DNA from 3 places in the uncultured Martelella sp. genome. Region 3 is predicted to be linked to each of the others. Evidence: predicted binding sites of a transcription regulator. Region 3 holds the regulator's gene; each other region holds the start of a gene.
What was found. The regulator LexA, encoded in region 3, represses DNA repair genes until DNA is damaged. The targets are predictions, from matches to a motif close to TGTTCNNNNTGTGTTCNG.
Positions count from the first base shown of each region.

Region 1: a site for LexA is predicted at 4,657-4,674, ahead of ACHZCU_RS07305 (helicase-related protein). Genes of this name have one in related genera too.
Region 2: a site for LexA is predicted at 1,056-1,073, ahead of ACHZCU_RS15220 (UvrD-helicase domain-containing protein). Genes of this name have one in related genera too.

Region 1 is NZ_CAXXFM010000001.1:1,541,503-1,551,553, forward strand. Features, by position in the region: gene ACHZCU_RS07290 (CarD family transcriptional regulator) at 1-33, opposite strand, end outside; gene fdxA (ferredoxin FdxA) at 460-798, opposite strand; gene ACHZCU_RS07300 (RNA-binding S4 domain-containing protein) at 965-1,360, opposite strand; gene ACHZCU_RS07305 (helicase-related protein) at 1,365-4,427, opposite strand; gene ACHZCU_RS07310 (DUF3309 family protein) at 5,162-5,317, shown strand; gene ACHZCU_RS07315 (hypothetical protein) at 5,352-5,537, shown strand; gene ACHZCU_RS07320 (zinc-dependent alcohol dehydrogenase family protein) at 5,685-6,722, opposite strand; gene ACHZCU_RS07325 (hypothetical protein) at 6,780-7,007, opposite strand; gene ACHZCU_RS07330 (TRAP transporter substrate-binding protein) at 7,006-8,022, shown strand; gene ACHZCU_RS07335 (TRAP transporter small permease) at 8,019-8,534, shown strand; gene ACHZCU_RS07340 (TRAP transporter large permease) at 8,531-9,820, shown strand; gene zigA (zinc metallochaperone GTPase ZigA) at 9,821-10,051, opposite strand, start outside.
Region 2 is NZ_CAXXFM010000001.1:3,266,143-3,276,193, reverse strand. Features, by position in the region: gene ACHZCU_RS15225 (efflux RND transporter periplasmic adaptor subunit) at 1-880, opposite strand, end outside; gene ACHZCU_RS15220 (UvrD-helicase domain-containing protein) at 1,124-3,574, shown strand; gene ACHZCU_RS15215 (EAL domain-containing protein) at 3,791-6,073, shown strand; gene pncA (bifunctional nicotinamidase/pyrazinamidase) at 6,139-6,765, shown strand; gene ACHZCU_RS15205 (DUF2164 domain-containing protein) at 6,762-6,998, opposite strand; gene ACHZCU_RS15200 (AzlC family ABC transporter permease) at 7,157-7,858, shown strand; gene ACHZCU_RS15195 (AzlD family protein) at 7,855-8,172, shown strand; gene ACHZCU_RS15190 (aminopeptidase P family protein) at 8,162-9,997, opposite strand; gene ACHZCU_RS15185 (hypothetical protein) at 9,996-10,051, shown strand, end outside.
Region 3 is NZ_CAXXFM010000002.1:226,912-236,962, forward strand. Features, by position in the region: FMN riboswitch at 1-22, shown strand, start outside; gene ACHZCU_RS18380 (DMT family transporter) at 123-1,004, shown strand; gene ACHZCU_RS18385 (esterase-like activity of phytase family protein) at 1,101-3,299, shown strand; gene gltA (citrate synthase) at 3,754-5,040, opposite strand; gene ACHZCU_RS18395 (ComEC/Rec2 family competence protein) at 5,362-7,839, shown strand; gene lexA (transcriptional repressor LexA) at 7,793-8,500, opposite strand; tRNA gene ACHZCU_RS18405 (tRNA-Lys) at 8,682-8,757, opposite strand; gene ACHZCU_RS18410 (cytochrome c biogenesis CcdA family protein) at 9,006-9,740, shown strand; gene ACHZCU_RS18415 (AEC family transporter) at 9,767-10,051, shown strand, end outside.

The DNA of each region.
Region 1 (10,051 bases), on a different contig from region 3:
GCGGCCGGCAGACTTTTTCTGTTGTACTGTCATAAGTTTTAAAAACTCCCTGTTACGCATCCGGCGGGCGCCGGTCCCGGACATGCATGATCCGGAGGGTGAGACGAATGGAGGGCCACACCCACTGTAACCATCAAACGGACAACGAAAGACGCGACGCATTCCTTGGTTCGAAAGGCATCCGCACTTCGAATGATATTTTGTCGACGCTAGGGTTGATTGCTTTCTTGGGCTTTAAGGCAAATCTGCCGTTTTCTGGGTCAGTGCACTCTATATAGCACAACAAGTAGCAGAAATCAATGAGCCATGCACCCGCGACAAGTCGTCGCCGGCGTGCGGGAGTATTGGCCGACACCTAACCGAATTGTCGGGCTACGCCAAGCCCCAAATTGCAACAGCACTCAAAAATCCGGACAAGCCACGGCATGGCCGGCGGCGGGACCTGCGCCCCGCCTGCGCTCAGTCGCCGCTTCCCGGCTTCTCGGAGAAGAACTGCTCGAACTTGTTTTCGACACCGTCCATGTCATCGGCATCGGGCAGCGGGTCTTTCTTGATGGTGATGTTCGGCCAGGTTTCGGCGTAGTCGGCGTTGATCTTCAGCCAGTTGTCGAGCCCAGGCTCGGTGTCGGGCTTGATCGCCTCGGCCGGACATTCCGGCTCACAGACGCCGCAGTCGATGCATTCGTCGGGATGAATGACCAGAAAGTTCTCGCCCTCGTAGAAACAGTCCACCGGGCAGACTTCAACACAGTCGGTATATTTGCACTTGATGCAGTTATCGGTCACGACATAGGTCATGAAAGACTCCAGAGATCATTTTCGGGCCGGACGGCCCGATACCGACGGGCGTCACCCGGCGGCAGTCAAAGCGTGAGGTAACGGCTTTCCGTCCCTGTCGCAAGATTATTTCGTTCCACAAACCGGCCGTCTGCGGGTAGAAGTTTCCAAAGACCGTCGTAAAGCCTCATTCATCGCCACGCAGACGCATCAGCGACCGGCGTTCTTTCTTCGTCGGCCGTCCGGCGCCGGGTACGCGCTGGGCCTGCTCGAAAGCCGAAAGCTTGGCGCGGGCCTCCGGTGGTGGGCTGACATCCTCGTAAAGCTCCTGCGCCTCGGCAAACGGCCCGCGCCGATGGCCGGGCGCACGCACCACGAGATGGACATCACGCCGCTGAAGCGCAACCACCAGCCGGTCTCCGGCGGTCACATCGACACTCGGGCGGATGATCCGCGAGCCGTTGAGCTTCACATGACCATCGCGCACCAGCTTCTGGGCCAGAGAACGGGATTTGACGATCCGCGCAAAAAACAGCCACTTGTCGACGCGCTGACGGCCTGCAGGTGCTTCGCCTTCAGCCATCCGCCTACCGCTTCATCTGGGCCTTCAGCGCGGCCAGCTTGGCAAAAGGCGAATCCGGATCGACGGGCTTGTCGCGCTCGCGGCGCTGATCGCGTGGCTTGCCCTCGCCGTCCTTCTTTGCCCGATGCGGCCCCTTGGGACCCTTGCCGCCGGGCTTGCCGGCAGCACGGTCCCGCTCGCCGTCGCCACCCTTGCGGTTCGGCTGTCCGCGGCCGCGGCCCTCATTGCGCGGTCCGCGCCCCTGATGCTGGCGGCCCCGCTCGTTCTGGCTGCGCCCGCCCGGACGCCACAGCAGAACCGGCTTGGGCTCTTCCTCTTCCTTCGCCGCCTCGTCCTTCACCGCAGCCTCATCAGCCTTTTCAGGCTGTGCCGGCGCGGTCTCGGCCGTGTCCGCAGTCGTGTCGTCAGCCGTTTCGGTCGCTGCCGCCTGTTCTTCGGCAGGTCTTTCCGAGGTTTCGGCCACTGCGGTTTCGGCAGCAACGGGGTTCTCCGGCGTTTCGCCCGCCCCAGCTTCGCCGTCCGCCGGCTTTTCCGCGCGCCGGGCAACGGTTTCAACGGCCACGCCGGCATGCTGTTTTGCAGCCTTTTCGGCGTCCCGTTCGGCCTGTGCTGCCTCGATCCGGGCGACATCTTCCGGCGAGGCAACGTCGGCGCGATAGCCGAGACCCTTCAGGATTTCTTCCATATCGTCCGGCGTTGCGCCGAGGATCGACATCATTGCCGGTGTTGTGACGAAACGGCGGCCGTCAAAGGCACCTTCTGGACGCGCACCGCCCGCTTCCGGCTTCCACTGGGTCAGCGGCCGGATGATATCGGCAAGCCGTTCGAGAATGTCGATCCTGACGGCCCGCTTTCCCAGATAGCGGAAGCCGGCCAGCTTGTAGAAGGCCCGTTCATAGCCGGGATCGGTGACCACCGATGTGCGGCCTGCTGCGAGCACCGGAATAAGTTCGCCATAACCAGGCTTGTCGAGACCGTCATTGGCAAGGGCCCAGAGCAGGGTGATCATCTCGGCGGGCGCCGGCTTCAGCAGCGCCGGCATGAACACATGATAGGCGCCGAACCGCACGCCATAGCGGCGCAGCGACGCACGCGCATCCTGGTCGAGCGCCTTGACCTCGGCTGCAACATCGCGGCGGAACAACACGCCGTAATTTTCGACGAGCTGGAAAGCCAGCCCCCGCGCCAGCCCTTCGATATCGTCGGCATTGGCGAGATCATCAAGCGGCTTCAGAACCGTCTGGATCGTATGGGCGACGAAACGCTCGATGCGGGCGACAACATGGTCACGCGCCGTACCGGTCAGTTGTTCGTCGGCCAACAGCACAGCGCGCGGCCTCAGAATGTTGTCGGTGGAGACCAGACGCGCCACCGGATCGCCGAGCCAGCGCACCGTGCCGGACGAATCCAGCACCAGATCGGAATTGCCGGAGGCATGAAGACGCGCGGCGCGCGCCTCGAATTCGAGCGCCAGCGCCTTCAGCGCCGCCGCCTCGATTGCCTTGGCATCCGGCCCTTCGGCTCCGGACACGGCTTTGAAACGAAAGCCAGCCAGTTCCCCCACATGATGTCCTTCGACAAAGACATCCCCATTCACGCTCACTTCAGCTTCAAGCATCGCATTCTCTCTCAGGCGCTTCATTAGCACGGAAGTCCTGCGGTCAACGAAGCGTTTCGTCAACCTCTCATGCAGGGCATCCGACAGCCGATCCTCTATTTTCCGTGTCTTTTCCTGCCAGTGTGTCGGATCGGCAAGCCATCCGGGCCGGTTCGACACATAGGTCCATGTTCTGATCTGGGCAATACGCGCGGAAAGCGTATCGATTTCACCATCGGTCCGGTCGGCATGGCGGACCTGTTTTGCAAGGAAATCCTCGTCCACCGTGCCGTGCTCGACCAGATCGAGATAAAGCGAGGCGATCAGGTCGGCATGCTGGGCCGGCGTGATCCGCCGATAATCGGGCAGCGCACAGGCTTCCCACAGCAACTCGATCCTGTCGCGCCGATCAGCCTTTCCGGCGACGGCGTGGCTTCGGGCGAGAAATTCCAGCGCGCGCTGGTCGACGGCCGGCAATGCGCGTGTCAGCCCCTGAACGCGCGGCACCTCATCGAGACTGGCCTTCAGCGCGTGCAGCGAGGTGAAATCAAGCGCCTTGGAACGCCACTGCAACACCTTCACCGGGTCGAACTGATGAGTTTCCAACCGCTCGACCAGTTCGTCGTCAAAGGGCGGCACACGGCTGGTGACGCCGAACGTGCCGTCACGCATATGGCGGCCGGCGCGACCGGCGATCTGGCCAAGCTCTCCGGCGTTGAGATTGCGATACTGATGTCCGTCGAACTTGCGGTCCTGGGCAAAGGCGACATGATCGACATCGAGGTTCAGCCCCATGCCGATCGCGTCCGTCGCCACCAGGTATTCGACATCGCCGTTCTGATAGAGTTCGACCTGCGCATTGCGGGTGCGCGGCGACAGCGCGCCGAGCACCACGGCCGCGCCGCCGCGCTGACGGCGGATCAGTTCGGCAATCGCATAGACCTCGTCTGAGGAAAAGGCGACAATGGCCGAACGGCGCGGCAGGCGGGTAATTCTCTTCTGGCCGGCATAAAACAGGCTTGAAAGCCGCGGCCGCTCCACGATCGAAACACCCGGCAGCAATTGCCTGAGGATCGGCTTCATCGTCGCCGAGCCCAAAAGCAGCGTTTCCTCACGCCCGCGCAGATGCAGGATCCGGTCGGTGAAGATGTGGCCGCGCTCCAGGTCGCCGGCAAGCTGAACCTCATCGATGGCAACGAAGGCGACATCGGTTTCCCGCGGCATCGCTTCCACGGTGCAGACGCTGTAGCGGGCGGTTTTCGGGGCGATCTTTTCCTCGCCCGTGATCAGCGCGACGCGATTGACGCCGACGCGCTCGACAAGGCGGTTATAGACTTCGCGGGCAAGAAGGCGCAGCGGCAGGCCAATAACCCCGGATGAGTGCGCCACCATCCGTTCAATGGCAAAATGGGTCTTGCCGGTATTGGTCGGACCGAGCATGGCGGTCACCCCGCGTCCGCTCAAGATCATTGCTTCTGAATTCAATGTCCCGGTCCCAAATTCCCTGGCCGGGGCCAAAATCTCCGCCCCCGTCCATTGCTTCAATCGCCGGATCGCAATCCTCCGGCGCGCGTTTCTCTATAGATGGACCGCCTGCGCCCTGCAAGCAAGAGGGGCGTGCATTTTGCCCCGAAACCCGACCTTTCTTAATATTTGGAACAGATGCGAACGAATCACAGACGAATCGCTGACTCTGCTGTTTTCCCGGTTTGTTCACGGCTATATGTTGGGTTTTTGCCAATTTAATACCCTAGATGTGGAACGCACGATTCTTCACCAGTGCAAATCAGGACAATCGCGTTAACCTTCGTAAACAAAAGATGAACAGACGGGACATTGCTGAATCCGACAGGCTGTCCGCCATTCTCTCACTCACCGGCCCCGGCAAGAAAGCAAATCCCAGGCATGTCGCCTCACATCAGGTGGCCGAAAAACGCTCGGAAAACCTGATTTACGGGTCGAAGACCAAAGCCGGAACGAATCAGCGACGAATCACAGACAGCGCGATCTTCCGGTTTTGTTCACCGCTATATTTGGTGGATTAATGACTTTTTAACCATATTTTTCAGTGCGTTGGAAAACCGAACACCGAAGCGTCACGTGCTGCTTTCCAGTTTACTTTTCCGTCAACGGATGCGATTGCGGGAACAAAATACAACGCCGGGACGTTGAAGCTCCAACTGATTACCCAGGAGAGAGAAAAAATGCTCGGTACTATCCTGCTTATCATCATTATTCTTCTTCTGCTCGGCGCATTGCCGCGCTGGGGATATTCGCGGACATGGGGTTACGGGCCATCCGGCGGTCTTGGCCTTGTCCTGCTCATCGTCATAATCCTGCTGCTCGCAGGTTATATCTAATCGACCATTGGATTGATCACTGGAGACAGACACAATGAAGAAAGCCGTTCTCGCCATCGCATTCATACTTCCGCTCGCCGCCTGCACCACGCAGGAGCGCAACGCCACGATCGGCGCCGGCGTCGGTGTTGCCGCAGGGTCCGCCATCACCGGTGATGCCACAGGCGCTATCGCAGGTGGTCTGGTCGGCGGCGGCATTGGCGCGGCGACCGCCAGATAACCAACAACGAAAGCGGCGCGCGCCAAAGGCTGTCGCGTCAAGATCGGCGCGACACATCGCCAGCCGGTCCAGGCGCTGCCGACAGGCAGCGCCTCAACATATTTTCGGGACTGTAGCCCGGTGTGAAAAACACCCGCAGGGCAACACTCAGGCGCTGATGATCACCTTCAGCGCTTTTTCGCGTGCGGCATTGCCGAAAACCTCGTAGGCACTGAGAATATCGTTCAGTTCGAACCGGTGGGTGATCAGTTTCGACGGATCGATCTTGCCGGACTGAACGGTCTTCATCAGCATCGGCGTGGTGTTGGTATTCACCAACCCCATGGAGATGTTGATGTTCTGTATCCAGAGGTTTTCGAGGTGCAGTTCCACCGGCGCGCCGTGAACGCCGACATTGGCGACATGGCCACCAGCAGCGACAACCTGCTGGCAGACATCGAACGTCGCCGGAACGCCAACCGCCTCGATGGCGACATCGACGCCGACACCGCCGGTCATTTCGCGGATCTTGGCCACCGCATCCTCCTCGCCGACGCGGATCGTATCGGTCGCGCCGAACTGGCGGGACACACCCAGCCGGTTTTCATCCATATCGACCATGATGATCCGGCCCGGCGAATAGAACTGCGCCGTCAAAAGCGCGGCAATGCCGATTGGCCCGGCACCGACGATGGCAATCGCATCGCCCGGTTTGACGGCGCCGGCCAGAACGCCGATTTCGAAACCGGTCGGCAGGATATCCGACAGCATCACCAGCGCTTCCTCATCCGCGTCTTCGGGGATCGGGTAGAGCGAATTGTCGCCGTGGGGAATGCGGACATATTCGGCCTGGGTGCCGTCGATCAGGTGGCCGAGAATCCAGCCGCCGTCCTCGCAATGCGAATAAAGCTGGCGCTTGCAATTGGCGCAGCTGCCGCATGAGGTGATGCAGGAAATGAGGACCCGGTCCCCCTTCCTGTAATTGCGCACCGCAGCGCCAACCTCTTCGACCACGCCGACCCCTTCATGCCCGAGAATGCGGCCGGAGGTGACTTCCGGCACATCGCCTTTCAGGATGTGCAGATCAGTGCCGCAAATGGTGGTTTTGGTGATTTTGACGATAACGTCGGTGGGCTTTTCGATCTTCGGCATCGGCTTTTCAGCCCATTCCTTGTTGCCGGGGCCCTGATAGACAAGCGCTTTCATTTTATTCTCCTCCCTTGAGAAACGATGACGTCCCTGCGTTGACAAGTATCGCATATTTCAGCCGAAAACCGGAAGTGAATCCGAGCGGCAAATGCACGCAGCGTCATCGGGAAGGCGTTTTAAGCCCTCGGCACGCGCCGGCGGCTTTTTCTGTTGCAAAACGCCGGCTTCCGGCACAAAAGCAGCGACGGTGCAGAGAGCAGAACCGCTTTGCCAATTGACAATGCAACGCGCTCTGGTCCAGCTTCTTTGCAAACCAAACACCATCAGGGAACTTGAAAACATGAAGACCACGTTGAAGGCGGCCACCATGCTTGCAGGCATTCTGTTCGCAAGCCATGCATTTGCGAACGAAACGCTGACGATTGCAAACTGGCTGCCGCCTTCACACCCGCTGGTCAAGGACGTGATCGAGCCCTTTGCGGCCTCCATCGAGAAAGCCACCGACGGACGGGTCACGACCAATATCCTGCCGGCACCGCTCGGGCCGCCGCCGGCGCAGTACGATCTCGCCGTCAACGGCGTTGCCGACATCACCTTCGGGGTTCAGGGGTATAATCCGGGCCGGTTCCGCACCACGAATATCGCCGAAATCCCGTTCTGGGGCGATACCGCCGAGGCCACGTCGGTCGCCTACTGGCGCACATGGGATTCGCTTTTGAAAGACGCCGGCGAATATGACGATGTGCATGTGCTGGCCGTGTTTACGCACGGGCCGGGCCAGGTTTTCATGAATGGCGGCGACCTTTCCGAGCTTTCGGCCATCGACGGCGCCAAGATCCGCGTTGGCGGCGGCATCGTTCATGAGCTGGTGAGCGCGCTTGGCGGCGTGCCGGTCGAAGGCCCCTCCTCGCAGACCTATGAACTGCTGTCGCAGGGCGTCGCCGACGGCATTACCTTTCCCTATGAATCAGTCAATTTCTTCGGGCTGACGGACATGGTGAACCAGGCGCTGGTCATTCCGGGCGGGCTCTACAACACCTCCTTCTTCGTGGTGATGAACAAGGACAGCTGGGCCGGGCTTTCGCCGGAAGACCAGGCGGCAATCGACAGCGTTTCCGGCGAGGCGCTGGCACGACTTGCAGGCCAGGCCTGGGATGCGGCCGATGCGGCGGGCCTTCAAGCCATGCAGGGCAAGGTCACCTTCCACGACGCGACACCCGAACAGGTCGCCGAAATCGGCGAAAAGGTTGCGCCGGTGGTGGAAGCCAAGCTTGCCGAGATCGATGAGGCCGGTGTGTCGTCCGCCAAGGCGATGGCCCTCATGAAGGACAATATCGACGAACTGCAGGGCGAATGAGCGACGCCGACATTATCGATGATGCGCATCACGCCGCGAGTCCCATGGCTCGCGGCATTCGTATTGTGCTCAGTGTCACCGCCGGCGCATTGCTGCTGGCGCTGATGGCGCTGACCGTCACCGACGTCGTCGGGCGCTACCTGCTGAACGCACCGGTCAAGGGCGCTGCCGAGGTCTCGGAGCTTCTTCTGGTTTCCATCGTCTATCTCGGTCTTCCGGCCGTCTGCCTCGATGGCGGTCATGTCACCGTCGACCTCGTCACCAAGTCACTGCCGCGCTGGAGCGAACGGCCGCGCCTGTTCCTGACCGGGCTGGTCTCATCCGGCGTTCTCGGCGTCATCGCCTGGCGGCTTTATGTTTATGGCCTGCAGGTCGGCGGCTATAATCTCGTCACCAATTCGCTGCGCCTGCCGGTTGCGCCCGTCGTCTGGTTCTGTGCCGTGTGTGCGGGGATTTCCGCGCTGGTCACGCTCGCTTTGGCGTTCACAGCCCTTTTCAAGAGACCATCATGATCGAATGGCCCATCGGGATTGCAGTGCTGATCGCACTGCTGCTGGTCGGCATGCCGATCGCCTTTTCGCTGACGCTGATCGGCATTGCCGGCACGGCCTCGATCATCGGGTTCAAGCCGTCCTTCGCGCTGCTCGGCGCCACGTTTTTCGACAATGGCCGCTCCTATGCGCTGACCGTCATGCCGCTGTTTCTGCTGATGGGCAATTTCGTCGTCCAGTCCGGCATTGCGCGTGAGCTTTATGACAGCGCCCATGCCTGGCTCAGGCACCGCAAGGGCGGCCTCGCGCTGGCAACGGTTGCCGCCTGCGGCGGGTTTTCCTCCGTGTGCGGCTCGTCGCTGGCAACGGCGGCCACCATGTCGAAAATCGCGCTGCCCTCGATGCGCCGCTTCGGCTATCCCGACAGTCTGGCCACCGCCTCGATTGCCGCCGGCGGCACGCTCGGCATCCTGATCCCGCCCTCCGTCATCCTGGTGTTTTACGGCATCATGACGCAGCAGAATATCGGCAAGCTGTTCATGGCCGGCATCGTGCCCGGCCTTCTCGGCATTTTCGGCTATGCCATCGCGGTGATGATTTCCGTGCGGTTTCTGAAACAGGACCTGCCCGCAGAGCCAAGGCTCTCGCTCAGGGAACGGTTTCTGGCGCTGAAGGGCACGGCCGGCGCGCTTGCGCTCTTCATCTTCGTCATGGGCGGCATCTATCTCGGCATCTTCACGCCGACGGAAAGCGCCGGCATGGGCGCATTCGGCGCCTTCGTGCTCGCGCTTTTCTCCGGCCGGCTGAAACTGGCCGATCTCGGGAGCATTCTCTATTCCACCGTCAAGACCACGGCGATGATGTTCTTCATCCTGTTTGGCGCGCTGACCTTCACCAACTACGTCAACCTCTCGGGCATGACGAGCGATATCCAGTCCGCGCTCTCGATGTTCGGCGACGGGCCCTATGCCACCATCATTGCCATCCTGATCGTCTACCTGCTGCTCGGCTGCGTGCTGGAGGGGCTTTCGATGATCACGCTCACCGTGCCGATCTTCTATCCGATCGTCGCCGCGCAGGGCTTCGACCTGATCTGGTTCGGCATTTTCGTGGTCGTGATCACCGAGGTGAGCTACATCACCCCGCCGGTCGGCATGAACGCCTTCGTGCTCAACACGGTGGTGCGCGATGTCAGTCTTCGCACGATCTTCTCCGGCCTGCTGCCCTTCGTGGCCATGGACATCGTCCGCATCGCCCTTCTCATCGCCTTTCCGGCCCTGGCGCTTTTCATTCCGTCCATGATGTGATCAGCCCCAGCGCGGGAACGGGTCCGTCAGGTCGAGGTGGCGATCGGCATTGTAGGGGTTTACGGTATCGGCATCGACGAGGCAGGCATCGAGCGCTGCGCGGATCGCCGCCTCGTCCATCGACTGACCGATGAACACGATCTCCTGCCGTCGGTCGCCGAAGGCCTTGTCCCAGCTTGCCGCGATCATCGCCTTCAGCTCCGGCCTGTCGGGCCAGCGGCTTTCCGGCAC
Region 2 (10,051 bases), on a different contig from region 3:
CATCGCCGGGAAACCGCATCGACACATCGAAGGACATGCCGGCGCGCAGGGCGTCATCGTCATTGTCGAGCCGCGCGCGCACCATGAAGGTCCGGCTTGCCGCATCGATACGGTTGTCGACGGCCTGCACCTCGCCCTCGAATACCTGCTGCGGCGCCGAGACCAGACTGGCCTCGACCGGCGCGCCGGACCGGACGGCAGTGGCAAATCGCTCCGGCACCGGGAAATCGACCAGTATCGAGGAGCGATCGTCGATGGTGACGATTTCCGATGAGGTGGTGACATAATCGCCGACATTCACCCCGACAATGCCGGCAACGCCATCGATGGGCGCGACGATACGGCGGCGTGACAGCGCCAGTTCGGCCGATTTGAGGTCGAGTTCGGCCGACCGCTGATCGATCTCGGCATTATAGACTTCCAGATCGGAAATCGCCGACTTGATACGGCGGTTGACCTCGGCCTGACGGGTTGCGCTTTCAAGCGCCACCTGCGCCAGATCGCGGGCCAGCACCTGTTCGCGATCATCGAGAACAGCAATGGTATCGCCCTGCTCGACCGTATCGCCGGAGGTGATCAGCAGTTCGGTAATGGTGCCGGATTCCTCGGGCAGCACGGTCACCGAACGGATCGCCTCGCCGCTGCCGATGGCCGTCAGTTCATCGTTGACGGTGCCCGTTGTCACCGGGGCGGACACCACCTGTATGCCACGGCCCGAAAACCCGCCGGCCGGGCGACCGCCGCCACCGCCGGCTGCCGGCGCATCCAGAATGCCGTAGGACACCAGCACGGCCCGCCCGCCGGGCGCCAGAAAAAGCCAGGCTGCAGACCCGATTGCCAGAACACACACACTGACAGCAACCTGTTTGTAGAAACGCATCAATGTCCCCGGTTTGAAAAAGCCGTCGAAAACGCCGCGGCGGAAAATATGGATGGAAGTATCCAGATCGCCCGACGCACTGCAAGCTGTGGAATGAAACCTCACAGAATTGTAATGTTCAGCGGTGTGATTTGTCTGATTTTACACGTTTTTGGACGTGGAAATGCGGTCGAGCTGTGCATATTTTGTTCTCAGTTCAGCGTGCACCTTCACCTTTGCGTTTCAACTCACTAGATTGACGCCATGATTCAGGGCCACGACGACATACCGTTTTTCGATGATGACGATGAACCGCGCAAACCGGAGGGCAACGCCGCGCCGGCGCAACAGGGCGGGCTTGCCGCCCGCGCCATGGCGGCACGACGCGCACCGGCGCCACCGGACTATCTCAACGGCCTGAACCCCGAGCAGCGCGACGCTGTCGAGACCATTGACGGCCCGCTTCTGGTGCTGGCCGGTGCGGGAACCGGAAAGACCCGGGTGCTGACCACGCGGATTGCGCATATCCTCGCGTCCGGACGGGCCTATCCCAGCCAGATTCTGGCCGTGACCTTCACCAACAAGGCCGCGCGCGAGATGAAGGAGCGCATCGGCATTCTCGTCGGCGGCGCGGTTGAAGGCATGCCCTGGCTCGGCACGTTCCACTCCATCGGCGTCAAGCTCTTGCGCCGCCATGCCGAACTCGTCGGGCTGAGGTCCGATTTCACCATTCTCGACACCGACGACGTCATCCGCCTGATCAAGCAGCTTATCCAGGCCGAGGGGCTCGATGACAAGCGCTGGCCGGCACGACAGTTCTCCGCGATGATCGATGGCTGGAAGAACAAGGGGCTGACGCCGGAACTGATCCCGGAAGGTGACGCCCGCGCCTTTGCCAATGGCCGCGGCCGCCAGCTCTATCAGGCCTATCAGGACCGGTTGAAGACGCTGAATGCCTGCGATTTCGGCGATCTTCTGCTGCATCCGATCCGGCTTTTCCGCGAGAACCCGGATATCCTGAAGGAATACCACCGCCGCTTCCGCTACATTCTGGTGGACGAATATCAGGACACCAATACCGCGCAGTATATGTGGCTCAGGCTTCTGGCCCAACGCCCCGGCGATGATGACGGTCCGGTCAACATCTGCTGTGTCGGCGACGACGACCAGTCGATTTATGGCTGGCGCGGCGCCGAAGTCGACAATATCCTGCGTTTCGAGAAGGATTTTCGCGGCGCCAAGGTCGTGCGACTGGAGCGCAATTATCGCTCCACAGCTCATATTCTGGGAGCTGCCGGCAAGCTGATCGCGCATAATGACGGGCGGCTCGGCAAGACGCTTTTCACCGAACGCTCCGAGCCGGATGATGACAAGGTTCAGGTCCATGCCGCCTGGGATTCCGAAGAGGAAGCCCGCGCCATCGGCGAAGAAATCGAGCAGTTGCAGCGCAATGGCGAACTCTTGAACGACATGGCCATTCTGGTGCGCGCCTCCTTCCAGATGCGCGAATTCGAGGATCGGTTCGTCACGCTTGGCCTCAATTACCGGGTCATCGGCGGCCCGCGCTTTTACGAACGGCTTGAAATCCGCGACGCGATGGCGTTTTTCCGCCTCACCTGCCAGCCGGCCGACGATCTGGCGCTGGAGCGGATCATCAACACGCCGAAGCGCGGCCTGGGCGACGCCAGCGTGCGCAAGATCCACGACTACGCCCGCGCCCGCAATATCCCCATGCTGGCCGCCGCCCGCGAGATGATCGATACCGACGAACTGAAACCGAAGCCGCGCAAGGCGCTCTACGATGTGGTCACCCAGTTCACCCGCTGGCAGGAGCTTCTCGAGACCACGCCGCATACCGAGCTTGCAGAAATCATTCTGGAGGAGAGCGGCTATACCGAGATGTGGCAGAACGACCGTTCGGCGGAAGCCCCCGGCAGGCTTGAAAACCTGAAGGAGCTGATCCGCTCCATGGACGGGTTTGAAAGCATGCGCGGTTTTCTCGAACATGTCTCGCTGGTGATGGATGCCGACCAGAACGAGGACATGGACGCGGTCTCGATCATGACGCTGCATTCGGCCAAGGGGCTGGAATTCAAGACCGTGTTCCTGCCCGGCTGGGAGGAAGGCCTGTTTCCCCACCAGCGCGCGCTGGATGAAAGCGGCCGCGCCGGCCTCGAAGAGGAACGCCGCCTCGCCTATGTCGGGCTGACGCGGGCGAAACGCAATTGCCACATCTGGTTCGTCTCGAACCGGCGCATCCACGGGCTGTGGCAATCAACCATGCCATCACGTTTTCTTGATGAACTGCCGGAAGACCACGTCGAAGTCGGCGAAACGGAAGTCTCCTACGGCGGCTACGGCCAGTCGCGCTTCGACCGGGCCCAGCCGTTTTCCAACACCTATGCCACCCCCGGCTGGAAACGCGCGCAGGAACACCGCACCGATGCCACCCGGGACAACTGGGGCACGCGCTCTGGTCATGCCGTCGAGCGCATCGGATATGGCGAAAGCGGGCCGCGCGGGCGCACGATCGAAGGCGAGCTCGTTGCCCGCAGCAGCGAAGAAACGCCGTCGCGTTTTTCGGTCGGCGACCGCGTTTTCCATATGAAGTTCGGCAATGGAAACATCGCGGCGATCGAAGGCAACAAGCTGACCATCGACTTCGACAAGGCCGGTCAGAAACGGGTTCTCGACGGCTTCGTCAAACCGGCCTGAGCACGCCCTCAAAAAGGCCGGGAGGGACACCGCATCTCCCTCCCCCTTGCATTTTGCCCGGCATAAATGCAATTTCTCTAATGTAATGTTTACCTGTTATTATGTCGTGTAAGCTTACACATGGATTACTTTTGGTTGTTCGCCCACTGATTTATTACGCACCGCCACATCCGACCGCAAAAGGCCACCGATAATATGAAGATGGCAACACGAAAGGTGCGAAGATTCGACAAACGTGTTGCCGGTATCGCGTTGGCCGCTTTCGTGTTCGCTTCATCTACTGCCACGCAGTTATACGCGCAGACATCCCTTCCGCCCTTCGCCGATATCTTCAGCAACAGCCCGGTTGCGATGTTGCTGATCGACCCGATCAGCGGGGATATCCTGGCTGCAAACGATGCCGCACAGTCGCTCTATGGCTGGACATCAAAGGAATTCCGCAACCTTTCCATCTCCGAACTGAACCAGTTGCCCAGAGAAAAGATCATGGCGCTGATGGAAGAGGTAAGTCTGGACGAGCAGCATTATTTTCTGTTCCCCCATCGCTTTCAGGATGGTTCCGTCCATACGATGCGCATCTTCTCCTGGCCGATCACGGTTCAGGATCGGACAGCGCTTTTATCGATTGTCTCCGAGGCCAGGGATGTGCGTGCGGGCAGTGAACCGCTGGCAGCCTATTCCTCGAGCCTGGTGGAAGCCGTTCGCCGGAAATCCACGGAACTGCAACACACATCCGGCCTGCTGAACCTGACCCTGATTGCCGCAATTGCGGTGCTTTCCGGCATTATCGTCATTCTGGCCCTCGTCCTCGTGCGCGGTCGTCGGCTCGTCAACGCCCTCAGCCGTCAGCACCTTCTGCTGCGCGTGGTCATCGACGCGATACCGGACCAGATCTATTTCAAACGGCCGAACGGCACGCTGGAAGCTTGCAATCAGGCGGCAGCCGCATTCATCGGCATGCCGGCGGAAACGATCGTCGGCAAGACCGACAGGGAGATTTTCGGCCAGACCAACGACGCGCTGTTGATGCAGCAGGTCTTCAGCGACGTCAACGATGAGGGCAAGCTGATCAATCAGGGCGAGGTCACCAATCCGGCAGGCCGCAAATATACGCTTGAGATGATCAAGGCGCCCGTGATCGATGCCCGTGGCGAACGGCTCGGATCGGTCAGCGTCTGGCGGGATGTCACCGAACGCCGGCGGACGGAAGCCCGGATCGAAATGCTCGCCTATTACGATCCGCTGACAAAACTTGCCAACCGCACAAAGGCGCAGGAGGTTCTTGTCGGGCTGCTGGCAACCCACAGGGTCAGTCATCAGTATATGGCGATTGCCATCTTCGACCTCGACAATTTCGCGGCCATCAACTCGATTTTCGGTCACGCGATCGGTGATGCGCTGTTGAGAACCACAGGACGACGACTGTGTGACAATATCGATCCCGGCTGCTTTACGGCGCGGCTTTCCAGCGACGAGTTCGTCGTGTTTCTGACCACGCTTGGCAGCAGCGAAGAGACAGCGCGGACAGCCGCCCACAAGAAGATCGAACGGCTGCACAGCCTTCTGTCGCGCCAGACCTTCATCAACGGCAACCAGATCACTCCGAGCACCAGTGCAGGCGCGGTTCTGGTCATGCCGAATTCGAAAGGGGCATCTGAACATTTGCGGCATGCCGATCTGGCCATGCACAACGCAAAATCGCACGGGCGCGGCAGCATCACATGGTTTCATGACGGCATGGTCCAGGACCTTGTCGCCCGGTTCGATGTTGAAACCGCGCTGGAACAGGCGCTGCAGCATGGCGGCCTCAGGCTCTTTCTCCAGCCCAAGGTGATCGACGGCGCACCCGGACGGCATTTCGAGGTCCTGCTGAGGCTTGATCACCCGGAGCGTGGCATTATCGAGCCGGGACGCTTTATCGATATTGCCGAGGCGACCGGACTGATTGTTCCCATCGGCGCCTGGGTTCTGGAAGAATCCTGCAAATTGCTGGCCGCACATGACGACCTGCATCTCGCCGTCAACGTTTCGGTACGCCAGTTTCTCAGGGAAAGCTTCATCGACGATGTTGCAGCGCTGCTCGAGACCTATCAGTTCGATCCGGAACGGCTGACGCTGGAGATGACGGAAAGCCTGATGATCGCCAATTTTGACCTGGCCCTTTCGCAGCTCAGGAAAATCCGGGATATGAAAATCAGGCTGTCGATCGACGACTTCGGGACAGGGTATTCCGCGCTTGTCTATCTGAAACAGTTTCCACTGAACGAACTCAAGATCGACAAGACCTTCATCGCCGGCGTTCCGCATGACAGCAACGACACCTCGCTGGTTGAACTGATCATCACCATGGCGCATCATCTGGGTATTTCGATCGTGGCCGAAGGGGTGGAAACCGTTGAACAGGCAGCATGGTTGCGCGCACATGGCTGCGAGGGCCTTCAAGGGTTCCTGTTCAGCCGGCCCCAACCGGCCGACCATTATCTGACGCCGCCGCAATAAAACCGGCGCCGGGCCGCGCCGCGCCGCGCGTCGGCAATATGCATTCCGTTTGTGGGAGAAAACACATGAAAGCGCTTCTGCTCGTCGATATCCAGAACGGCTTCTGCCCCGGCGGCAACCTCGCCGTTGCCGATGGCGATGCCGTGGTGCCGGTTGCCAACGCACTGATTGAGAAGGGCGGATATGGCGTTGTTGCCGCCTCTCAGGACTGGCACCCCGAAGGACATGGTTCCTTTGCCTCCGCGCATCCGGGAAAGGAGCCCTTCACGATGGGCGAACTATCGGGAAAGCCGCAGATGATGTGGCCGGATCACTGCGTGCAGGATACCGCAGATGCCGCGTTTCACCCGGACCTCAACCTCGCCGCCATCGATTTCGTGCAGCGCAAGGGCGAAAACCCGAAGATCGATTCCTATTCGGCATTTCGCGATAATGATCACGACGCCGTCACCGGCCTCGACGCCTATCTGAAGCAGCAGGGCGTCACCACGCTCGATATCGTCGGTCTGGCGCTTGATTTCTGCGTCAAGTTTACCGCCCTCGACGCGCGCGAGATGCTGCCCGGCGTGACGGTGCGGCTGATCCTCGACGGCTGCCGCGGCATCAGCGAGGAGGGCGTCGAGCAGGCGCTGGCCGAAATGCGTGAAGCGGGCGTTGCGATCATCGACCTCAAGACCGCAATCGGCAGTTAGGCCGGCATTTCCAGAGCGGCAATTTCATCGCCGAAACTTTCCATGCGCTTCATCAGCAGCGCTTCTGCATCGCGCAGCCCGCTGTTGTAGAAGACCGGCGCGAATTCGCGCGCTATGACGTCCGCGAACAGTTCAGCCTGCAGATTGCCGATCTCGCAGTCGAATTCCGCCATGCAATATTCCCGCAACCGCTCCGCCAAGGCGGCTTTTTCGCGTGCACTGAGCCTGATCATCGGGGTGTTTCCTCACGTTTGATCCCATTATCAATTCTTCTCATTTGTGCCGGCAATGCAAAGACGGTAAACGGACATAAGTCTCGTTTCCCCTCCTGCAGTTCTTCTGCCGCTCCTTTCGGGGATCAAACCCGCCATCATCAGGAGATTTTGTCCACGTGTCAGAGAAGACGGAGTTTTCAAGCGGCCTGAAATCCGGCCTCATCCCTGCCCTTTCGGCAGCGCCTTTCGGCATGCTGTTCGGCGCAGTCGCCGTTGCGCAGGGCCAAAGCGTGTTTGAAACCGCGCTGATGAGCATAACGATCTTTGCGGGCGCCAGCCAGCTTGTCGGCGTGGAGCTTTTCGGACAGCGGGTTGCGCCGTGGCTGATCATCGCCTCGATCGTCGCCGTCAATTTCCGCCATGTGCTTTATTCCGCCGCACTGACACCGGTAATCGCGCATTTTTCGCTGCCGAAAAAACTGACCGCCTTCTTCCTGATGACCGATCCGCAATTTGCCGAAGCGCTGAAACGGCACGAACGGGAAGAACGCGTCACCTTCTCCTGGTATCTCGGCGCCGGACTTGTGCTCTATGTCCTCTGGAACATCATGACGCTGATTGGCGCGACGCTTGGCGGGCTGATCAGCGATCCCGACGCGCTTGGCCTCGACGTTCTTCTGCCGATCTATTTCCTGAGCCTCGTCATCGGCTTCAGAAAGCGGCCGAACTTTCTGCCTGTGGTCGCCATCAGCGCGCTGGGCTCTATCCTGGCCTATGCCACCATCGGCTCGCCCTGGCATGTCAGCATCGGTGCTGTTGCCGGTATTCTGCTTGCCGCAATCCTGCCGCCCGGAACCAAAAAGGAGGCGGCACAATGAGCGACTTCACCAACGACCACATGATCCTCGTCATTCTGGGTGCCGCGGTCGCGACCTACATGACGCGGATTGCCGGCTATCTCCTGCTTTCGGTGGTCTCCGACATTCCGCCGCGCGCCGAAGCCGCGCTCAACGCCATTCCGGCCGCCGTGCTGACGACGCTGGTGGCGCCCGCCTTTTATGCCGGCGGCTGGGAAAGCAAGCTTGCGATTGCCGCAGCCCTTGTCACAGGGCTGCGTTATGAATCACCTCTGCCGATGATCGCGGTCGGCTGGTCAATCGTGATGGTCTGCCGCTATTTCATTATCGGCTAAGGGGCTTCGTCGCCTGTTCAAGCCAGGTGCGTTCGCCCTCATCCGAGACAAGCGGCATCAGCTTTTCGCGGGTTTGCGCGTGATAGCCATCCAGCCAGTCGCGCTCCTCCTCCGTCAGCAATTCCGGCATGACGAGGCGACGATCGATCGGGCACCAGGTCAGCGTTTCAAAGGAAAGCATCGGGATCTCGCCGCCTTCGACCTGTTCCGCCGCCTTCACCAGAAGCAGGTTCTCGATACGGATGCCGAAGGCGCCGGGCCGGTAATAGCCGGGCTCGTTCGACAGGATCATGCCGGGTTTGAGCTCCGGCGTGCCCAGCCGTGACAGACGCTGCGGTCCTTCGTGAACGGAGAGATAAGAGCCGACGCCATGTCCCGTGCCGTGGGCATAGTCGACACCGGCCTTCCACAGCGCAATGCGGGCCAGCGGGTCGAGATCCATGCCGCGCGTGCCGGCGGGAAAGCGGGCCGTGGAAAGCGCGATCATGCCCTTCAGCACCAGTGTGAAGAAACGCCGCTTTTCGTCATCCACGACGCCGACCGGAAGCGTACGGGTGATATCCGTGGTCCCGTTTTGATACTGCGCGCCCGAATCGACGAGATAAAGCTCGCCCGCCCCAAGCCGGCGGTCGGTATCGGTGGTTACCCGATAATGGATGATCGCCGCATTGGGTCCCGCACCGGAAATCGTGTCGAAGGAAATGTCGCGCAGCGGGTTCTGCATACGCTCTCCGACGGAAGACCGCGCGGCCTCGAGCGCCTTTGCCGCTTCGATCTCGCTGACGGTTCCGGCCGGCTGAGCGTCAAGCCAACTGAGGAACGTCACCATGGCCGCGCCGTCCTGCAGATGGGCCTGACGTGTTCCCGCCTGCTCCCCGTCATTCTTGACGGCGCGGGCGGCGACAACCGGATCGGCGGCGTCGATAATGCGGCCGCCTGCATCCTCGATGATCTGCAGCGCGGCATAGGGCACGCCCGAACGATCGAGCATGATGGAAAACCCTTCGCGCGCAAGCCCCTCAAGATGGGCCGAAATGGCTGTCGGGGCCGCAAGCGTGGCAAGCCCGCGAATATGCGCCTCGGCTTCCCCCGAGACTTTTTCTACCGCCAGAAACAGCGTGGCGCTGCCATCCGCCCTTACGATTGCGCGCGACAGCGGCGCCGGGGTGTGGGCGACATCATTGCCGCGAATATTGAAAAGCCAGGCAACGGAGGTCGAATCGGCGATCAGCACCGCATCTGCCCGGTTCTTGCGGGCGGTGTCGGCAACGGCGGCAAGCTTTTCTTTCGCCGGTTTTCCGGCAAATTGCTGCGGCTGAACAGAAACCGGCGCAGAAGGCAGCGCAGGCTGGTCATCCCAGATGCGGTCGACCGGGTTTTCGGAAAGCAGAACGAGTTCGCCGCCGATGTCCCCGAGCGCCGCTTTCAGGCGCTCGACCTCGCTTGGCGTATGCAGCCAGGGGTCGATGCCGAGACGCATACCCTCCGGCCTGTTTTCGGTGAGCCATGCAGTGGGCGGGCAGCCCACCAGATCGCCGCCGGAAATCAGCGCCGGATCTGTCTGCATTTTCAGCTGGGAGGTATAACGACCGTCGACAAACACGATCGCGGCTTGAGCCATCACCAGCGCCATGCCGGCAGAACCGGTAAAACCGGTGAGCCAGGCAAGCCTTTCGGCTGAAGGCGGCACATACTCGCCCTGATATTCGTCGGTGCGCGGCACCAGCACTGCATTGATTCCCAAGGACGGGAAAAGCGCGCGCAAGGCCTTGATGCGCGGGGCGGCCTGCTCCGGGCGGGCGGAAACGTCGTAGGACTGAAACATGAAAATCACCAATCAATTCGATCGGCGCGACGATAGAGCGTTTCATCCGCCATC
Region 3 (10,051 bases):
GTCCGGAAGAAAGAGAATGCGGGTTGCCGGATGTCTCGGCTTTTGCCGATTGCCGCCGGCGCCATGCGTCGTCCGTCCCCTTATTGCATGCGCCCCGGGCGCCATGAAGGATCGAGACAGGCATGAGCAAGGCAATCTATCGTTCTCCCGCGTTGACCGGTGCATTCTGGATGGTGCTCGCCGGTGTGGTTTATGCCGCCGGCAATGTGCTGATCCAGCAGCTCACCATGAAGATGGGTTTTGCGGCCTCGTCCATTGCCTTCTGGCAATATGGCATCGCCTTTCTGTTTGCCATTCCCTATCTCTGGCGCACCGGGCTTGCGGTGATGCGCACCGCCTATCCGTGGCAGCATATCGCGCGTGTTGCGCTCTCCGCGCTTGGCGTTCAGGCCTGGGCCATCGGTCTTGCCTCCGTTCCGCTCAGCCAGGCGATTGCGTTGGTGATGACGTCACCCTTCTTTATCATTGTCGGCGCCAGGATCTTTCTGGGCGAGCGTGTCGGGCCGTCGCGGTGGATTGCCACGGCTGTCGGCTTTACCGGCGCTGTGCTGATCCTGCAGCCATGGTCGTCGGGTTTCACCTGGGCGGCGCTGCTGCCGGTGCTGTCTGCGCTTTTGTGGGGCGGTACATCGCTGATCACCAAGAAGCTGACGGCGCACGAAAAGCCGGAATCGATCACCGTCTGGCTGCTGATGCTGCTGACGCCGATCAATGCCGTGGTGGCGATCGGTGGCGGTTTCGCCGTGCCCACGGGCGATGCCGTGTGGATCATGCTGGCGCTGGGGCTGATGACCGTGCTGGCGCAGTATTTTCTCACGCTGGCCTATTCCAGCGCCGATGCCGCCTATGTCCAGCCGTTCGACGACCTGAAACTGCCGCTCAATGTTCTCGGCGGCTGGCTGGTGTTCGGCTATGCGCCCGATATGCTGTTTTGGCTCGGAGGTATGATGATCGTGGCGGCCTCCTTGTCGATCCTGCTGATCGAGCGGCGGCGTGAGCGATGACGGCGATGGTGTCACACCGGCGTCATCGGGACGTAATCATCCTGTCACAGCCGTGACGCACAACCCTCCGGTGTTTCAACCTCAGGAGGGAAACCTATGAAACTCCGTCTTACCGGCGCGGCGCTGTCTGCCGCACTTCTGGCTTCAGCCGCGATCCCCGCGTCCGCAGAGCCGGTCTTCAACCGCATCGCCGTTTTCAACGTCGCCGAAAACCTTCCGTCAGATATGGACGTCATGAGCGCCACGTCCGCGGAAATCATCACGGCAACCGAAGACGGCAATATGCTGGTCTATTCCGACAGCCCGCTTGAAGCCGTCGGTTTCGTCGATATCACCGACCCGCGCGCACCGAAGGCCGCCGGTACCGTCAAGCTCGACGGCGAACCGACCTCGGTGGCTGTTTCCGGCGCGAAAGCCTATGTCGGCGTCAACACGTCCGAAAGCTTCACCGCGCCCTTCGGCTTCCTCGGCGTGATCGACATTGCATCGCAAACGCTTGAGGCAAAATGCGATCTCGGCGGCCAGCCCGACTCGGTTGCCGTATCGCCCGATGGCGCGATCGTGGCCATTGCCATCGAAAACGAGCGCGACGAAGACCTGAATGACGGTGAAATTCCGCAGATGCCCGCCGGCGATCTGGTGATCATCGCGCTGAACGACGGCGGCGCCGACTGTGCAACGACGAAACATGTTGCCATGACCGGTTTTGACGAGATGACCGCGCCGAGCGATCCGGAACCGGAATTTGTCGACATCAACGATGACAACGAGATTGTCGTCACGCTGCAGGAAAACAACGGTATCGTCATCGTCGACGGCAATACCGGCGAGGTGAAGAACCACTTTGCCGCCGGCACGGTCGATCTTGCCGGCATTGATACCGAACGCGACGGTCGCCTCGATTTCACCGGTTCGCTGACCGGTATTCCGCGCGAGCCCGACACCGTAAAATGGCTCGACAACGATCGCTTCGTGATCGCCAATGAGGGCGACTACAAGGGCGGTTCGCGTGGCTTCTCGATCTTTTCCGATACCGGCGAGCTGCTGTATGAGGCCGGTGCCTCGTTCGAACGTGCCGTCGCCTCCATCGGTCACTTCCCGGACAAGCGTGCCGGCAAGAAGGGCGTTGAGCCGGAAGGGCTGATCACCGGCCGGTTCGGCGACAACAACTATCTTTTCGTCATGTCCGAGCGCGGTTCCGTTGTCGGCGTCTACAATGACGATGTCCAGGACGCTCCGGAGCTGATGCAGCTTCTGCCCTCGGGTATCGCACCGGAAAGCGGCGTTGCCATTCCCGCCCGCAACCTGCTGGTGACGGCCAATGAGGAAGACCTCGGGCCCGATGGCGGCGTGCGTGCGCATGTGATGCTCTATGCCTATGAAGAGGGCGAGGCCGATTATCCGCAGATCGCCTCTGATGTGAACCATGATCCGCTGATCGGGTTTGGTGCGCTTTCCGGTCTTGCCGCCGACCCGGAAGACGCCAGCAGGCTCTACGCGGTCAATGACAGCTTCTATTCGGCGCAGCCGTCCGTCTTCATCATCGACGCTTCCAGAAAGCCGGCGCTGATCACCGACGCCATCCGCGTGACGCGCGATGGACAGCCGGCGGAAAAGCTCGATCTCGAAGGCGTTGCCGTGGACGGCAATGGCGGCTTCTGGCTGGCTTCCGAAGGTCATCCCGACAAAGAAGTGCCGCACAGGGTTCTGCACATCGACGGGACCGGTGAAATCACCGAAACCATCAACCTGCCGGATGAACTGCTCGCCAACCAGACGCGTTTCGGCATGGAAGGCATCACCACGGTGGGCGAGGGCGATGATCTGACGCTGTGGATGGCTGTCCAGCGCGAATGGGGCGACGACGAGAAGGGCTTCGTCAAGCTTCTGGCCTACACGCCGGCGACCGGTGAGTGGGGCGCAGTCTCCTATCCGCTGGAAACCCCGGAGAAGGGCTGGATCGGCCTTTCCGAAATTTCCGTCAATGGCGACAATGCCTACATCATCGAGCGCGACAACCAGATCGGCGAAGCCGCAAAGGTCAAGAAGCTCTACAAGGTTGCGCTTTCGGACATGAAGCCGGCGCCGATCGGCGCGGAGCTGCCGGTTGTGCAGAAGGAAGAAGTCACCGATCTGCTGCCGCTGATGAAGTCGGCCACCAATGGCTATGTTGTCGACAAGATCGAAGGCTTCACCATCGCCGCCGATGGCACGGCCTATGCCGTGACCGACAATGACGGCGTGGACGACAGCTCCGGCGAAACGCTGTTTTTCAAGGTTCCGATGACGCAGTAACGCATAACAAGTCCGGGCGGCAGGAATGCTGCCCGGGGAGATGTCCTGGAGAGGCCGCGGTGCAAAATGCACTGCGGCCTTTTTATATCGCCGGTATTTCTCCACCTGCGCCATGCTCGGGGCGAGCTATCGGGACAATAATGGCCTGCAAATAAAAAAATTGGCCGGTCTAAGGACCGGCCTGTCTCAGACTGCTGACAAACCCGAAGACGTAGGGTTGTTGCCTCCACCAGCCGTTCCCACAGGTTTCATGCTCGGACGTGATCCGAGCATCCATTCAACTCAACCCTTTGATAAAAAAGGGTTTAAAGTGAGCGTATATCGTTTGGCCCTGGATCCTCGGGGCGAGCCCGAGGATGACCCCAGAGTGAGGGGCTGCTTTGTCTACAAATCGAGACAGGCCGGTCTGACGACCGGCCTGTCTTTTCAACGTTTCGAACTGTGTATTGACCGATCAGCGGTCGGCAACGGCGACGAAGTCGCGTTCGGCAGCGCCTGTGTAAAGCTGACGCGGGCGACCGATGCGCTGTTCCGGATCTTCGATCATCTCGTTCCACTGGGCGATCCAGCCGACCGTACGGGCGAGCGCGAACAGCACCGTGAACATGGTGGTGGGGAAGCCCAGCGCCTTCAGCGTGATACCGGAATAGAAGTCGATGTTCGGATAAAGCTTCTTCTCGATGAAGTATTCGTCCGTCAGCGCAATTCTTTCCAGTTCCATGGCGACATCGAGAAGCGGATCGTCCTTGATGCCGAGCTCGCCAAGAACCTCGTGGCAGGTCTTCTGCATGATCTTGGCGCGCGGATCGTAGTTCTTGTAGACGCGGTGGCCAAAGCCCATCAGGCGGAAGGGATCATCACGGTCCTTCGCACGGGCGATGTATTCCGGAATCCGGTCAACCGAACCGATTTCCTGCAGCATGTTGAGCGCGGCCTCGTTGGCGCCGCCATGCGCCGGGCCCCACAGGCAGGCAATGCCGGCGGCAATGCAGGCGAACGGATTGGCGCCCGAAGAACCGGCAAGACGCACCGTCGAAGTCGAGGCGTTCTGCTCGTGGTCTGCATGCAGGATGAAGATGCGGTCGAGCGCGCGCGACAGGATCGGGTTGACCTTGTATTCCTCGCACGGCGTGGCAAAGCACATATGCAGGAAATTGGCCGCATAACCGAGATCGTTGCGCGGATACACGAAGGGTTCGCCGACATGGTACTTATAAGCCATTGCCGCGATCGTCGGGATCTTGGCGATCATGCGGACGCTGGCGATCTCGCGCTTGTAGGGATCGGAGATGTCGATCGAGTCGTGGTAGAAGGCCGACATGGCGCCGACAGCGCCACAGATGATGGCCATCGGGTGAGCATCACGGCGGAAACCGGTGAAAAGCCGTGTCATCTGCTCGTGAATCATCGTGTGATGGGTGACGCGGAAGTCGAAATCCTTCTTCTGCGTTGCCGTCGGCAGTTCACCGAACAGCAGCAGGTAGCAGATTTCGAGGAAGTCGGCATTTTCGGCCAGCTGGTCGATCGGATAACCGCGGTGCAGCAGAATACCGTTGTCGCCATCGATGTAGGTAATTGCCGATTTGCACGATGCCGTCGAGGTGAAGCCGGGATCGTATGTGAACATGCCTGACTGTTTGTACAGGCTGTTGATGTCGAGCACTTTTGGACCGAAGGTGCCTGCTTCGACGTTCAGTTCCAGTTCCTGTCCGTCCAAGGTGAGTTTGCCAGTTTCCGTCATGCTATCCTCCAAATCTTCCAGCGCGGGACGCGTGATAAACACGATCAAAGGTACCAACTAGGTATAGGATCGATGCGCCGCTGCCAAGCCGCTGAATGGTTCATGTTGCGGTGCGGGTGATGATTTATAATTTGCGTTTAGCAAGTTTTTTGAGCTTCTGAAAAGGAAATTTTTCCGCAAGCTGCGTTCTGCAACGTTGCTTTTTGCTCCAGGTAACCACACGATACCTTAGGTTGTGGCGGGGCGGTTTTGATGGGAGAGGGCGAGAAACAGGTTACGGAACGTCCAAAGCGGCACGGGGGCGGCGCCGTTCGTGGCCGCTTGCGCAGATGGCGAACGAAAGCCGCTTCCGGCAGCGATACGGTCTGGAATCCGCCAACTTCTGCGGGGCAGCCGGAGGGCAGGGACGTCGGCACGCTTTTTTCCGAAGAACTTGCCTATGGACGCAGCTTTCTGTTTGCGCCGTTTGTGATGGCTCTGGGGGCCGCGTGGTGGTTTTTTCGGCCCGCAGCGCCGTTTTCGTGGGGGCTGTGGCTCTATTGGGCGGTCGCCCTTGTTGCCGCCGTTTCGTTGCGCAATGCCGGTCCGGTGAAACGGCTGGGCGCCGGTCTGGTTGCGCTCTTTCTCAGCGGCGCATTTCTGGCGCAGCTTGAGACGGGCCGGCTTGCCACGGTGATGCTCGACTCACCGGTGACAACCCACGTTACCGGCGTGGTGGACGCGCGAGAGCCGACCGAAAATGGCTGGCGTTATGTGGTGCGCGTCATCGCCACCGACGATCCGGTGATCCACCGTCCACCTGAGCGTGTCACCCTTGTTGCCCGCGGCAAATCGCCGCCGGTCGATATCGGCGGTGCTTTCACCGGCCTTGCCCGGCTTTCACCGCCCTCCGGACCGGCGCTGCCGGGCCTCGTCGATTTCGGATTTCTTTCCTATTTCGACGGGATCGGCGCGGTGGGGTTCTTCTATGGCGCGCCGGAAGCGCTTGCCGGTGATCTTCACGCGCCTGGAAAAAGCCACCTTCAGTCCATCGGCCTGTTCATGCGCCACAGGGTCGAAAGCCTGCGCGACACGATTGCCGGGCGCATTCGCGCTGTCCTGCCAGACGAATCGGGGGCTTTCGCGAATGCGATCATCACCGGGCAGCGTCGCGCCATGAATGATGACACGCTGGACGCGTTGCGCAATGCCGGCCTTGCCCATGTCATTGCCATTTCGGGGCTGCACATGGCGCTCGCCGCCGGTATCTTCTTTTCAAGCCTGCGTCTTTTCCTGTCGTTTTCTCCAAAGGCGGCAGAAGCGATTGCCACCAAGAAGCTCGCTGCTGTGGCCGCGATCGGGGCTGCCGGGTTCTATCTTGCGATTTCGGGCATGCAGGTCTCGGCGCAGCGCGCTTTCATCATGCTGGCGATCATGCTGCTTGCCGCCGTCGCCGACCGTCCGGCCATCAGCATGCGCAATGTCGCTCTTGCGGGGCTCGTCATCCTCGTCGTTTCGCCGTCGGAAGCAGTCGGCCCCGGCATGCAGATGTCGTTTGCCGCAACACTGGCGCTTATTGCGGGCTACAGCTTCTGGCAGCGTCGCGAATATGCTCGCCCGGCGTCGATGCCGGTCGGCACAGTGGTCCGCATCGTCATGCTGGGGGCTTTCGGTATTCTGTTGACCGCACTTATCGGCGGGCTTTCGACAGCGCCGATTGCCATGGCGCATTTTCAGCGGATTGCCGGCTACGGTCTGCTTGGCAATCTGCTCGCCATGCCGATTGTCACCTTTCTGGTGATGCCCTCCGGGCTGCTGGCCATGCTGGCCATGCCGCTCAATCTGCACGGCCCCTTTCTTTTGGCCATGGGCTGGGGGCTCGACCGGGTGATTGCCATTGCGGAATGGGTCAATGGTCTTGGCGGCGCGCTCGATACCGGTGCGATGCCCCGCGGATTTCTGCTGCTTTTCCTTGTCGGGTTCATGCTGCTGGTTCTGCTGCGCACCCGCCTCAGGCTTGTCGGACTGGTGCCGATGGCAATTGCCTTTGCCTTGCCCGCCTTTTCTCAAGGCGACCGGTCGCCGCTTCTGCTTGTCTCCGAAGACGGCGCGCTGGTTGCGATTGTCACCGGTGATACGGCCGCGCTCAGCAAGCGCCGTCCGCCTTCCTTCATCTTCGATCAGTGGCAGAGCGCACTTGCCATCAACGCCACACGACCGCCGAGCGAAACCGAAAACAACGCTGCGATACTGAAAGACACGGACCGGTTCGACCGCCTGGATGCTGGACAAATCACCAATGCAAGCACCGCCCTTGCCGAGGATATAAAGGCCGCGCGGACGCAATCCGGTGTATTCATTTGTGAAAAGGGCGAATGGTGTGTGGCATCGCTTCCCGGAAGCGGTCTGACCGTAGCACAGATATTCCGGCCCGCGCTCGTAGGCCCTGCCTGCGATCACGCCGACATCATCATCAGCGTCTACCGGCCCGGTTTTCAGACATGCCGTTCGCCTGGTTTTCTCATCACACCAGCACTGCGCCGCCAAAACGGCACCTTGCAGTTTACCGTCCAAGATACCGATGGTTCAAAATCAAGAAACGGAAACACCACGTCCTCAGAGCCTAACCCGACCGGTTCCTGTGTGAGAACCCACGTTTCCGTCACGCCTGCCATCACGGCAGTAAAGCGTCAGTGGAACCAACACCGCCTCTATAGTTGGCGTTCCGATTCGTATGCTGATCCTGTCAGCCTGCCGAAAACCCTCGATTTCTTCAGTGGTAGCGGCGGATCAGGCCGACAAGCTTGCCCTGAACCTTGACCTGATCGGCCGCGAATATCCGGGTTTCATAGGCCGGGTTGGCGGCTTCCAGTGCAATCGATGCGCCCTTGCGGCGGAAACGTTTCAGCGTTGCTTCCTCGTCATTCACCAGCGCCACGACAATATCGCCCGGGGCGGCTGTGTTGATATTGCGGATGACCACCGTGTCACCGTCGAATATCCCGGCTTCGATCATCGAATCGCCCTTAACTTCCAGCGCATAATGTTCGCCGGTTCCCAGCATTTCGGCCGGAACGGCAATTGCGTGGGTGTTTTCCTGTATGGCCGAGATCGGAACGCCGGCTGCAATCCGCCCCATGACGGGGATATCGGTCGAGCCGCTGTCATTTCCGGCAGCCGGTGTCTTGCTTTCGGCAGGCGTCTTGCCGAGGCTGCCTTCAATCACGCTCGGTGAAAAGCCGCGGCGTGGCGGCTGAGAACCAAGGCTTTCCGGCATGCGCAGAATTTCAAGCGCGCGCGCCCTGTTGGGAAGCCGGCGAATGAAACCCCGTTCCTCCAGCGCCGTGATCAACCGGTGAATGCCCGATTTGGACGCCAGATCCAGGGCTTCCTTCATTTCATCGAAAGACGGGGGAATGCCTGTCTCCTTCATCCGTTCATGGATGAAATACAGCAGTTCCTGTTGTTTACGAGTCAGCATTTGCAGCCCCTTGCCTTCGAAACAAATACAGAACGTTTATATCTGTTCTATCTGTGTTCCGCAAGCTGGAAATAGCAGAGCGGCCTCGATTGCGGTCAATGGAGGCATGAAGGCGGGTGCAAAGGGGTGCGTTAGAAAGTGTTGTTTCAATTTCGAAAGGAGAAAAATTCTCGGCAAACAATGGTGAGCGCGCAGGGGTTCGAACCCTGGACCTACTGATTAAAAGTCAGTTGCTCTACCAGCTGAGCTACGCGCTCCCGAGGCCGGCGCCTGTTGAAGGGCCGGCGGAAAGTGGGCGGAACATAGAAAGGGTCTTGCAGAAGGTCAACCCGGAAATTCGGCTCCGAGGCGACAATTTGATGTTGGGGGCGATGCGCGGAAAGGTGATTGGAATTCAACGCCGCTGTGGTTTAAGGAACCGGCAGTTTACGGTCCGCCGTTCAGGCGGTTATCTGCTGGTGCCGGACGCGCTTTCGCCAACGGCCGAGTGACAAGAGGATTTCAGGTGTCGATCGGTGATATTTCCCTGTTGACGGCGCTTCTTGCCGGTGCGCTTTCGTTTCTCTCACCCTGCGTTTTGCCGCTGGTGCCGCCTTATCTTTGCTACATGGCGGGCATTTCGATCGATCAGTTCAGGGGGGACACGACCGTCCGGCCGGCGCGGGTGTTGTTGCCGGCGCTGTTCTTTACGCTCGGCTTTGCGACGATTTTCGTGGCGCTCGGGGCAGGGGCCTCGTCCATCGGTCAGCTTTTGCGTCAATATATCGATATTCTGGCCAAGGTCGGCGGCGTGATCATCATCATCATGGGGCTGAACTTTCTTGGTGTGCTGAAAATCCCCTTCCTGTCGCGCGAGGCGCGGTTTCATGGCGGCGGCAAGCCGGCGAGCATGTCCGGCGCCTATGTGATGGGGCTGGCCTTTGCTTTCGGCTGGACGCCCTGCATCGGGCCGGTTCTGGGGGCCATTCTCGCTGTCGCAGCCACACGCGATACGGTTTCCAACGGGGCGGTGCTGCTGGCGATCTATTCGCTCGGCCTTGCCGTGCCGTTCTGGATTGCGGCGCTTTTTTCCGGCGCCTTCATGCGCTTCCTGTCGCGGTTCCGCAAACATCTTGGCACGATTGAAAAAATCATGGGCGTGCTGCTGATTCTCACCGGCCTTGCCTTTCTTTTCGGCTTCATTGCCGATATGGCGATCTGGTTCCAGCAGACCTTCCCCGTTCTGTCGCAGATCGGCTAGGGCCTGCGAACCCCGGGTTTTGCGCCATGTCAGATATTCTAGGGCTTCTCTTTCCGTTCTTCGGGTTGATTGCCGTCGGCTTCATCGCCGCCAGGCTCATCCGGCAGCCGGAATCCGGTCTTGTCTGGCTCAATGTATTCATCGTCTATGCCGCATTGCCGGCCTTGTTCTTCAAGCTGGTTTCGAACACGCCTTTCGACCAGCTGACCCGGCTTGATTTCATCTCTGTCGATCTGCTGGCGACCTATGCCGTGTTTTCGCTGCTGTTTGCCGCCGGCTATTTCTGGAAACGCAACGGCGTGCGCGAGAGC